DNA from 2 places in the Pseudoclavibacter sp. Marseille-Q434 genome. Region 2 is predicted to be linked to the other one. Evidence: predicted binding sites of a transcription regulator. Region 2 holds the regulator's gene; the other holds the start of a gene.
What was found. The regulator HspR, encoded in region 2, represses chaperone genes until heat shock. The targets are predictions, from matches to a motif close to AAGTTGAGTCNNNNNGACTCAACTT.
Positions count from the first base shown of each region.

Region 1 (5,738 bases), 310 kb from region 2:
AGAGGCGGATCGCCTCCGGATCGGCGAGGGGCGCGAAGGCGTAGTAGAGCACGATCTTGGGGACAGCCATGCGGTCGATTTTAGGTGAGCGGCGGGGCTCCGAGCGTCGAGGGGGCGCGGATGTCGGTGGGTCTGCGTACCCTTGCCGCATGCCAGATCGGGTCATGACGCTCTATCGGCCGGTGCTGCCGGTCGATGTCGTGCAGACCCTGTCGCCGCTCATGCGGGGCAGGCGCGACCCGACCTGCTGGATGCACCCGGTCTCGAGGGACGTGTGGCGCACGTCGCACGCGTTCGCGGGTGGGGCGACGACTGTCTTCCGGCAGGCGCGGGACGGGGTCCGCATCGTGTCGTGGGGCGAGGCCGCCGAGATCGCGGTCGACGAAGCCCCGGTCCTCCTTGGTCGCGATGACGACTGGAGCGAGCTGCGCCTCGAGGCGCTTCCCGAGCTGGCGGATGTGCGGCGTCGCAACGAGGGGCTGCGGCTTCCGAAGTCGGGGGCGGTGTTCGAGGCGCTCAGTGCCGCCATCATCGAGCAGAAGATCACGGGCCTCGAGGCGCATCGAGCGTGGGACATCCTGCACCGCGACTACGCGGGTGCCGCGCCCGGCCCGGCCGGCCTCGTGCCGCGCCACCTGCGGCTTCCGCTCACACCGGAGCAGTGGCGGCGCATCCCGAGCTGGGACTGGCATCGGGCGGGCGTCGACCACTCCCGGACGGGTACGGTCATCCGCTCCGCGACGGTCGCGTCGGCGCTGGAGCGCACGGCGAGCCTGCCAACCGGGTCTGAGGAGCCATTGCGCCGCCTCCGCTCGATCGTCGGCGTCGGCGTGTGGACGGCAAACGAGACCGTGCAGCGCTCACACGGTGACCCGGACGCGCCGAGCTTCAGCGACTACCACATCCCCAACATGGTGGGGTGGGCGCTCGCGGGCTGCGACGTCGACGACGACGGCATGCGGGAGCTGCTCGAGCCGTGGCGGGGGCATCGCGAGCGGGTCGTGCGCCTCATCAAGCTGGCTGGCAACCCGCGCCCGAAGCACGGCGCGCGCATGACCGTGCAGGACCACCGCTTCCACTGACGGGGGTCGTTCGCCCACGGCTGACGCGGTTTTCAGCAAACTTTCTGGCACTCGGCCTGGTCGAGTGCTAATTTTTCTGAGCAAGGAAGTTGACACCAGTCGACTCAAGTTCACCGCAGTCGCTCACGATCGTGAGGGTGCGTACAAGGAAGGGAAAACGACATGGCACGCGTCTTCGATCCGTTCCAGGAGATGGAACGACTTTTCCAGGGAGCACCGAACAGTCCGCGTTCGATGCCCATCGACCTCTACCGTGAGGCCGACCACTACATCCTCACCGCCGACCTGCCCGGCATCGACCCCAGCTCGATCGACGTCGACCTCGACGGCCAGCAGCTCACGATCCGCGCCGAGCGCAGCACCGTGAACGCCGAGGGTGCCAAGTGGCTCGTGCGTGAGCGCAACGGCGGCAGCTACCTGCGCCAGTTCACGCTCGGCCAGGGCCTCGACACCGAGCGCATCGCCGCGAGCTACGAGCACGGCGTGCTGACCGTGACGGTTCCCGTCAGCGAGCGCGCGAAGCCGCGCAAGATCGAGATCGAGACCGGCACGAAGGTCGAGACCATCCAGGCGTAGCCGACAGGCGACGCAGCAGAAGGGGGCAGTGCGATCTCGCACTGCCCCCTTCGCGATGTCTCAGACGGAACGCAGGCCCTTGCCTGACTCCTCGGAGTCCCGCGCGAGCTCCGCGGCCGCCGCGAACCGGGCTCGAAGCGCCGCATCAGGCGCCGGCTCCAGGTGGGCGATGGTCTCGACGGGAACCTCGAAGAGGGTCGGGGCGACGGCGCGCACGCCCTCGCTCAGAGCGGCGCCGCCGATGAGCATGACGCGCTTCGCGTCGACGCCGAGCGCGCGGTGCGCATCGAGGGCCTGTGCGAGGCTGCCGAGCATGCCCTCGACCGCGGCGCGGGCGAGGTTCTCGCGTGTGAAGGATCCACGCGTCATGCCGAGCAGGGATGCTGTCGCGTCCGGCAGGTCGGGAGTGCGTTCGCCGTCGAGGTACGGCACGAACGCGAGCCCGCCGGAGCCCACGGGGGCGGACGCGGCCAGCCGGCCGAACTCCGCGTGGTCCACGCCGAGCACGGTTGCGGTCGTGTCGATGACGCGCGCCGCGTTGAGCGTGGCGGACAGGGGAAGGAACTCGCCCGTCGCGTCGGCGAATCCCGCAAGACCGCCGTTCGGGTCGACAACCGGCCGCTCGGCGACCGAGAACACGGTGCCGGAGGTGCCGATGGAGACGACCACGTCGCCGGCGCGGGCGTTGAGACCGAGCGCGGCACCCGCGTTGTCACCGGCTCCCGCGGCGACGAGCACGCCAGCCGGGGTCTTGCCGGCGACCTCGGACGGGCCGAGCACGCGCGGGAGGATGACGTCGTGGCCGAGCGCCGCGACGAGCAGCTCGCGGTCGTAGTCGCCGGTGAACGGTGACCAGTAGCCGGTTCCGGAAGCGTCGGAGCGGTCGGTCGTGAGCTTCGTCAGGTCGGGGCCGAGGGGGCTCTCGTCGGCGGGGCCGTAGCCGAGGAGCCGCCACGTGAGCCAGTCGTGGGGGAGTGCGACGGCGGCGACACGCGCGGCGTTCTGTGGCTCGGCATCCCGAAGCCAGCGGAGCTTCGTGATGGTGAAGGAGGCGACCGGCACGAGGCCTGTGCGCTCGACGAGCGTCTCCTGCCCGAACTCCGCGATGAGGTCACGGGCGGCAGCCGCGCTGCGCGTGTCGTTCCAGAGCAGCGCGTCGCGCACGACGTGGCCATCGGCGTCGAGCGCGACCATGCCGTGCTGCTGGCCGGCGACGGACAGCGCTGCGACGTCCTCGAGCCCGCCAGCCGCTGCGGTCGCGTCCTGGACGGCGGCCCACCAGTTCTCCGGGTCCACCTCCGTGCCGGGGGCGTGCGACGCGCGACCCTGGCGGATGAGCTCGCCCGTCACGGCGTCCCGGATGACGAGCTTGCAGCTCTGCGTACTCGAGTCGAAGCCGGCGACGAGCATGGTGGTCTGCTTTCTGTAGTGCTGGGGTGGGGTGCACGACAGAGCTGGGGCGGATGCATGCGCGTCGTTGGACGTGCGTGCATCCGCCACAGCTCTGTCAGGGGGACGGGGAGTCCGTGGGGCGAGGGCGGGACTAGCCGCGGGCGCCCATGAGGTGCTCGAGTGCGAGCTGCTGCAGGCGCACGAAGCCGAAGCCCTTGCCGTTGAAGTAGGCGTTCGCGTCGAAGTCCTCGTATGCGGAGCGGTCGGCGAGGAAGTCGTCGTACGTCTCGCCCTCGCCGAGCGTGTTGGTGGAGAGCTCGTCGACGCGGGACGCCGCGAGAGCCTCCTGCACCTCGGGGTCGGCGCGGAATGCCGCCGCGCGCTCCTTGAGGAGCAGGTAGGTGCGCATGTTCGCCGCTGCCGACTCCCACACGCCCGTTTCGTCCTCGGTGCGCGAGGGCTTGTAGTCGAAGTGGCGCGGGCCCGTGTAGGTCTGGCCGCCGTTGGGGCCGCCGTTCTCGAGCAGGTCGACGAGCGCGAACGCGTTCTGCAGGTCGCCGTGACCGAACACGAGGTCCTGGTCGTACTTGATGCCGCGCTGGCCGTTGAGGTCGATGTGGAACAGCTTGCCCTGGTAGAGGGCCTGCGCGATGCCGGCGGCGAAGTTGAGGCCTGCCATCTGCTCATGTCCGACTTCAGGGTTCACGCCGACGAGCTCTGGACGCTCGAGCGTCTCGATGAACGCGAGGGCGTGGCCGACCGTGGGGAGGAGGATGTCGCCGCGGGGCTCGTTCGGCTTCGGCTCGATGGCGAAGCGGATGTTGTAGCCCTTGTCGGTGACGTAGTCGCCGAGCAGGTTGACGGCCTCGCGGTAGCGCTCGAGGGCCTGGCGGATGTCCTTCGCGGAGTCGTACTCGGCGCCTTCACGGCCGCCCCACATGACGAACGTCTCGGCGCCGAGCGAGGCGGCGAGGTCGAGGTTGCGGAGCACCTTGCGCAGCGCGAAGCGGCGCACGTCGCGGTCGTTCGACGTGAAGCCGCCGTCCTTGAAGACGGGGGCGGAGAAGAGGTTCGTGGTGACCATGGGAACGACGAGGCCCGTCGCATCCAGGGCGCCGCGCAGGCGAGAGATCTGGGAGTCGCGCACCTCGTCGGTGGATCCGAACGGGAAGAGGTCGTCGTCGTGGAACGTGAGTCCGTAGGCGCCGGCCTCGGCGAGCTTCTCGACGACGTGCACGACGTCGAGGTCGGCGCGCGTCGGGCCGCCGAACGGGTCGGTGCCGTTGTAGCCGACGGTCCACAGACCGAACGAGAACTTGTCTGCGGGGGTGGGGGCTGGCGTGGACATGGTCCTCCTGGTTCGACGTTGAACAAAATTGTTGCCGTCGCCAACATATATGTTCGCGGCCGAGATCGCCACCCTCGGAGCGTCCCGAGGGTGTCTCGAGTGCGAGCCGGGCTCGGCGCGGGGCTAAGCTCGCGCAATGAACGACGCGCTACCCGCCTCATTCGAGTCGTGGCCCGAGCTCGGTGAGACGCAGGGGGTCATCCTGCTCGAGCTCCTCCTCGGCGGTCCAAGGTCGCGTGCCCGGCTTGCCGAGGCGGCGGGCCTCTCGCGCACGAGCCTGACCCGCATCGCCAGGGACCTGATCGAGACGGGCCTGCTCGGCGAGGGGGAGCTGCAGCCCTCCGGCCACCGCGGGCGCCCCTCCGAGAGCCTGTTCCTGCGTCCGGAGCGTGCCCACTTCGTCGGCGTGAAGCTCACGGGTGAGGCCGCGTACGTCGTGATCACCGACCTCACGGCGCAGGTCGTCGCGAAGGTGTCTGCTCCGCTTCCGAATCGGTCGGTGGATGCGGTGGTCGCGCTCGTCGCCGGGCTGGTCGCGGACGTGTCCGTCGGCTTCCCGCTCGTCGCGGCGATCGGCATCGGCGTGGCGGGCGATGTCTCGAACGTGGGCGGCGTCGAGGTGCTGCACCGCTCGAACTTCCTCGGCTGGGACGGGATCGCGCTGTCTCGCCTGGTCGCGGAGGCCACGGGCCTGCCGACGTCCATGTCGAACGACGTGCACGCGCTCGCGGCCTCCCTCCATTGGTTCGGCGGCCTCGGAGCGCATCGATCGCTCGTCGTCTACGGCCTCGGCGCAGGCATCGGAAGCGGGCTCGTCGTCGCGAACGACGCGGCGCCTGGTGCCCACGGCCGTGCCGGTCGCATCGGCCACAGTCGGATGCCGGGCAGCGGTGTGACGTGTGCCAAGGGGCACCAGAACTGCATCCACAGCTTCGTGACCATGCCTGCTATCGAGGCCAACGCCGGCGTCGATCCTGGGCAGTACGAGCTTGCCCTGCAGCGCGCTCGGGCGGGTGACGAGCGGGCGCTCTCGGCCTTCCGCAGCGCGTCGTTCGCGCTCGGTGTCGCCGTCGCCGAATCCGTGAACACCGTCGATCCGGAGATCGTCGCGATCATGGGCGAGGGGCGCCACATGCTCGACCTCGCGCCGGATGATTTCGTCTCGGCCGCGACGGAGTACCTGGAGCAGGTCGACTTCTCGCAGGTCAGGATCGAGCGCCCTGACTTCCACTTCGACAGCTACGCGCAGGGTGCCGCCGTCGTGGCCATCCGGAGGTTGCTCACCTCGCGAACCTAATTTGTTTCACTGCTTGACAAAAACATTGCGGTGACTTCAAACT
Region 1 is NZ_JBNPQH010000002.1:647,251-652,988, reverse strand. It holds gene ACQFZP_RS09990 (rhodanese-related sulfurtransferase) at 1-70, opposite strand, end outside; gene ACQFZP_RS09985 (DNA-3-methyladenine glycosylase family protein) at 150-1,082, shown strand; gene ACQFZP_RS09980 (Hsp20/alpha crystallin family protein) at 1,245-1,658, shown strand; gene ACQFZP_RS09975 (FGGY family carbohydrate kinase) at 1,719-3,068, opposite strand; gene xylA (xylose isomerase) at 3,202-4,398, opposite strand; gene ACQFZP_RS09965 (ROK family transcriptional regulator) at 4,535-5,695, shown strand.
Region 1: a site for HspR is predicted at 1,169-1,193, ahead of ACQFZP_RS09980 (Hsp20/alpha crystallin family protein). Genes of this name have one in related genera too.

Region 2 (5,738 bases):
GAGCATCTGCTTGCTCGCGCAGAGGTGGTAGCGGTTGCTTGCGCAGAGTGCGCACTCGCCGCAGGAGCGCTGAGGGTCGATGACAACGCGATCTCCGATTGTGAGTCCGTCGACGCCGGATCCGACCTCGGCGACGCGCCCGCCCGCCTCGTGGCCTGAGATGAGCGGTGGGATGCGGAACGGATGCGTGCCGCGCAGCGCAGCCAGGTCGGAGCCGCACACGCCGGTGGAGGTCACCTGCACCACCACCTCGCCTGGTCGGGCTTGGGGTTTCGGAATGTCGACCACCTGGGCTTTCCCAGATTCGTCGAAACGGATAGCGCGCATTCGGCTGCTCTTCCCCGCGACTCACGGCCGCGTTGCTTCGCGTGCGGGTAGGTGCTTGCGGTGCGAATCCAGCACTGGATGGCACGCGACAAGCTGACTGATTGCATCCTATCATACCAGTTGGGCCGCAGCTCTGGTGCGGCAGAATGGAAACCACACCTACGAAGGGAGCGCTGATGCCTGAGGCAGCCAGCACACAGCGCACACCGCAGACAGGGATCGTTCGCCAGAAGCGGCTCTCCGACCAGGTAGCGGACGCGATCAAGGACGACATCCTGGAGCGTGGGCTGGAGCCCGGCGACAAGCTCCCGTCCGAACGCGAGCTCTGCGAGACCTACGGCGTCTCACGCACCGTCATCCGAGAGGCAGTCCAGGCGCTCACCGCGAAGAGCATAGTGATCGCGACTCCCGGCTCCGGACTCACCGTCGCCCGCGCGAGCATCGACGACGTCGGCCAGATGCTGCAGATGTTCCTCCGAAACGGACCGGACGTCCCCTACCTGCAGCTGCACGAGGTGCGCGCGACGCTCGAGGTCTCCGTCGCGGGGCTCGCAGCCGAGCGCATCGACGACACCGGCATCAGCGCGCTCGCCGACCTCTGCGAACAGCTGCCCTCGTTCTCCGACGACATCGCCGCCGCCTCGCGCAACGACTACGACTTCCACCGCGGGCTCGCCGTAGCCACCGGGAACGACTTCTTCGTCACGCTCTACGACGTCCTCGGAGAGGGACTCATGCAGACCCGCATCGCCACCTTCTCCTTCGACCCCAGGCGCATCGACGTCGTGGCTCGGGCCCATGCGGCGATCGTCGCGCGTCTCGCAGCCCACGACTCCGATGGCGCGAGCAAGGCCATGGTGGATCACCTCGGCGAGGTGCGCGAGACCTGGATCCTGCACCAGTCGCATCCGTCACCCTGACCGCAGCACCAGTCGCTGTGTGACTACACAGCGATTATGGATGCGCGCTTCCTAGCCTTCGTTGGATCCCCGGGCGGCCAGCCACGCGGGCCCAGACGACAAAGGAGTTGCGATATGACAGATTTCAGCGGACGTTCAGTCCTCATCACCGGTGGAGCGGGCGGCATCGGCGCTGCGACCGCAGAGGAGTTCCTCAAGCTGGGGGCCCGCGTGGCTCTGGTCGACCTGTTCGCCGAGCCGCTCGAGGCCACGCGCGAGCGCCTCGCGGCACACGGGGACGTCATCACGATCACTGCGGACGTCACCAATGAGGCAGACGTCGAGCGCTACGTCGCCGAGACCGTCGAGGCGTTCGGCACCATCGACGTGTTCTTCAACAACGCCGGCATCGAAGGCGCCGTCGGCCCGCTCACGGAGGCGAGCGTCGACAACTACGAGAAGGTGTTCGCCGTCAACGTCCGCGGAGTCTTCCTCGGCATGAAGCACGTGCTCAAGGTCATGACCGAGCGCGGCAGCGGCAGCATCATCAACACCTCCTCGGAGGCAGGCCTCGACGGGTCGCCGGGCGTCTCCGCCTACGTCGCGTCGAAGCACGCCGTCGTCGGCTTCACGAAGTCGGCCGCGCTCGAGGTCGCGGCGACCGGGGTGCGGGTCAACAGCATCCACCCGTCCGGCGTGAACACGCAGATGGTGCGGCGCCTCGAGGAAGGATTCGGCGGCGGCGACACCGAGGCCGCGAAGGCAGGCTTCCAGGCGGCGATCCCGATGGGCCGCTACGCGGAGCCGCTCGACATCGCGCGCGTCGTCGTGTTCCTCGGCTCGGACGAGGCGTCGTTCGTGACCGGCGCGCAGTGGCGCGTCGACGGCGGCAACGGCGCCCGCTGACCAGAGCATCCTCCGCGCCGCGCGCGGGCGAAGGCAGACTCACGCAGTCAGAGTTGTGGCCCGGTGCTGCTCCCGAGAACGGGAACAGCATCGGGCCACAACTCTGTGGTGCTCGCGGCTCACCGGGTCGCCTCTCCCGAGGCGCGGCACAGCCCGCGGCACCCGCGCCTCCCGCCGCCCCTCAGGCGAGACTCGTCAGCACGAACAGCGTCGCGCGCAGCGGCGAGAGCGCGATCGCGACGGCGAGGTCGTGAGGCGTGCACCCGGCCTCGAGCCGATGCGACGTGAACGACGCCCCGCTTGTCACGACCGGCGCCCCATTGCGGGAGACCTGAACGCTCGAGAGGCCGACGCCGCGCATCGTCCACTCGGTGCCGTCGACGCCGCCGATGCGAGCCCGCACCGTGCGCGAGCGGCGAGTGAGCTGAAGGTCGAATCGCCGAGCATGCGGCTGCGTCACCTCGCCGGCGATACCGCCGACGACGAGCTGCATCGGGAACCGGAATGCGCCCTCGGGTGCGACCCAGGCCGCCCCGCGGTGGTGCTTCTCGTCGGCGATGAGCTCGGCGGTCGGGAGCCCGTCGCCGGAGGCCGTCGCGCGCCAGGGGTCGGCCGAGTACACGAGCGTGGCCGTGCCGAAGGGGGTCGCAGCCCGCCACACCTCTTCCGGTGACCGGTGGGTGATCGGGAACCGCTGGGACCGGAATGCACGGATGCTCACGGCGCGTTCCTCGGCGTGCCTAGTCGTTCGCGGGCTTCTTCGCGGTGGGGCGACGCCTGCGCACGGGGCGTGGGCGCTCCTCGGCTTCGCGTTCCGCCTCGTGCACGCGAGCCGGCCGCCAGACGACAACCTCGGTGCGGCGTGCAGTGCGGCGCCCGTGCGCGAGTGGCACGACGTCGCCGCGCTCGCCAGCCGCGAAGACCCGGCCGCCCAGTCGGGTGAGACGCTCGTCGGCGAGCTCCACCTCGAGCGCCCGCACGCGCCGCCGCAGCCCGAGCACCTCACGCTGCAGCTCGAGCACGCGCGCGATGCCTTCGAGGCTCACGCCCTCGTTCGAGAGCACTGCGATCTCCCGCAGCTGCGCCACGTCGCGCAGCGAATAGCGCCGCACGCGGCCCGCCGTACGCTGCGGCGTGACCAGACCCATCCGGTCGTATTGCCGCAGGGTCTGCGGGTGCATGTTCGCGAGCTCGGCGGCCATGGCGATCGCGAAGATCGGGGCGTCCTCGTCGAGGTCGGAGGGGAGTGCCATGAGCGCCCCTACCTGCCTTGGCGGGCGAGGCGGAGGAGATCCTCGCGCGGGCTCTCGTCACCGGATGCGGCGACGAAGTCAGCGAGGGCCTTCTCCTGCGCACTTGAGAGATGGTTCGGGACCGCGACCTCCAGGTGCACGAGCAGATCGCCCTTGCCCTTCTTCGTCTCGATGCCGCGGCCTTTGACGCGCAGCGTCTTGCCGTTCGGGGTGCCGGGCGCGACCTTCACGCGCACGGTGCCGCCGTCGACCGTGGGTACCTCGATGGTCGCGCCGAGCACTGCCTCCGCGAAGGAGACGGGCACGGTGACCTCGAGGTTGAGGCCCGAGCGGGTGAAGACGGGGTCCGGGCGAACCGTCACCGTGAGGATCAGGTCTCCCGCTTCGCCGCCGTTGGGGCTCTGGCCGCCCTTGCCGCGGAGTCGGATCTTCTGCCCGTCCTCGACGCCGGCCGGAACGCGCACCTTCACGACGCGTCCGTCCTGCCCCTGCAGCTCCACGGTGTCGCCCTTGATGGCGGTCATGAAACCGAGGGTCGTGGATGCGCTCTGGTCGCGGCCCTTCTGCGGTCCGGTCTGGAACCCGGCGGGGCGACCTGCGCCGCCGCCGAAGCTGCCGGCGCCGAATCCGCCGCCGCCTCCGCCGAACATGGAGCCGAGGAGGTCCTCGAAGTCCGCATTCGACGCGCCTCGGCGCGCACCGCCGCCGTTGAACATCCCGCCGAACACGTCCTCGAAGCCCGCGCCTCCGGGGCCGCCTGGGCCCTGCTGGAAGCGGGCGCCGGAGCCCATCGCGCGCATCTGGTCGTACTCTGCGCGGTGCTCTGGGTCGGAGATCACGGAGTAGGCCTCGGAGATCTCCTTGAACTTCGCCTCAGCAGCGGTGTCGCCCGGGTGCGAGTCAGGGTGGTACTGACGCGCGAGCTTCCGGTACTGCTTCTTGAGGTCTTTTTCGTCTACGTCCTTCGATACGCCGAGCACCGCGTAGAAGTCCTTGTCAAACCAATCCTGACTGGCCATATGGTCCTTCTGTTCCTAGGAATGAGCATGTCTTCTGGATGAACACGAGAGGGGGCCCGCGTCTGCGGTGCCCCCTGCCGTGTTCGATCGGTGCGGGTGCGCCGATCGCGGTGCTTACGAAGCGGGTACGAACACCGCTGCCTTCGCGACGCGGACCACGCGGTCGCCAACCGTGTAGCCGCGCTCGACAACATCGGCGATGGTGTCGGTGGTGACGCTCGGGTTCGGGAGCTGCGCGATCGCCTCGTACCGCTGCGGGTCAAAGGCCTCGCCGGCCTCGCCGTAGGCGGTGAGGCCGAGGCGCTCGACCGCCGTGCGGAGCTTGTTGGCGATGACGGCCATGGGCGTGTCCTCGACGAGGTCGCCGTGCTTCTGGGCACGGTCGAAGTCGTCGAGCACCGGGAGGAGGGAGCGGAGCACTTCAGCCTTGGTGGCGTCGTATGCCTCGCTCTTCTCACGGTCGGTGCGGCGGCGGTAGTTGGCGTACTCCGCCTGGACGCGCTGCAGGTCCTGGAGGCGCTCCTGGGCGAGATCGCTCTCGCCAGGCGTGCCCTCGGTTGGTGCGTCTTCCGCGCCTTCCCCGCTGAGGAGCTTCTCGAGGTCCTCAACGCTCAGACCTTCAGCCGCGGCTTCAGCAGCCTCGCCGGTCGCCGGGTCGGTGTCGTCCGGGGTGGACTCCGCCGACTCGGCACCAGCAGCCTTGCCGAGGTCGCGAACTTCGCCAGTCTCCGGGTCGATCCGACGCTTGTCGTTGATGATCGGCTCGTTTGCTTCTCCCGAGTTCTCGGGACCGCGTGCTTCTGACTCGTTTCGCTCTTCAGCCATGACTACTTGTTGTCCTTGTCGTCCTCGTCATCCACGACCTCGGCGTCGACGATGTCATCGTCGGCCGCCTGGTCTCCGGCGGGTGCGTCAGCCGTGGGGGCTTCCGCTGCCTGCTCAGCCTGGGCTGCGGCGTAGATTGCCTCGCCGAGCTTCGTCTGGCTGGTGTTGAGCTTGTCGAGCGCCGACTTCACTGCCGCGTCGTCGTCGCCTGCGAGAGCCGTCTTGAGGGCGTCGACGTCGCCCTGGACCTCGTTCTTGACGTCGGCGGGGAGCTTGTCGTCGTTCTCGGTGAGCACCTTCTCGACCTGGTAGACCGTGGTCTCGGCGATGTTGCGCTGCTCAGCGCCTTCGCGACGCTTCTTGTCCTCTTCCGCGTGCTCTTCCGCCTCGCGGACCATGCGCTCGATGTCTTCCTTGCCGAGGCTGGAGCCGCCGGTGATCGTCATCGACTGCTCCTTGCCCGTGCCCTTGTCCTTTGCGGAGACGTGCACGATGCCGTTGGCGTCGAT
Region 2 is NZ_JBNPQH010000002.1:955,130-960,867, reverse strand. It holds gene ACQFZP_RS11465 (zinc-dependent alcohol dehydrogenase) at 1-327, opposite strand, end outside; gene ACQFZP_RS11460 (FadR/GntR family transcriptional regulator) at 504-1,247, shown strand; gene ACQFZP_RS11455 (SDR family NAD(P)-dependent oxidoreductase) at 1,362-2,132, shown strand; gene ACQFZP_RS11450 (hypothetical protein) at 2,314-2,853, opposite strand; gene ACQFZP_RS11445 (heat shock protein transcriptional repressor HspR) at 2,873-3,385, opposite strand; gene ACQFZP_RS11440 (DnaJ C-terminal domain-containing protein) at 3,394-4,404, opposite strand; gene ACQFZP_RS11435 (nucleotide exchange factor GrpE) at 4,519-5,229, opposite strand; gene dnaK (molecular chaperone DnaK) at 5,232-5,738, opposite strand, start outside.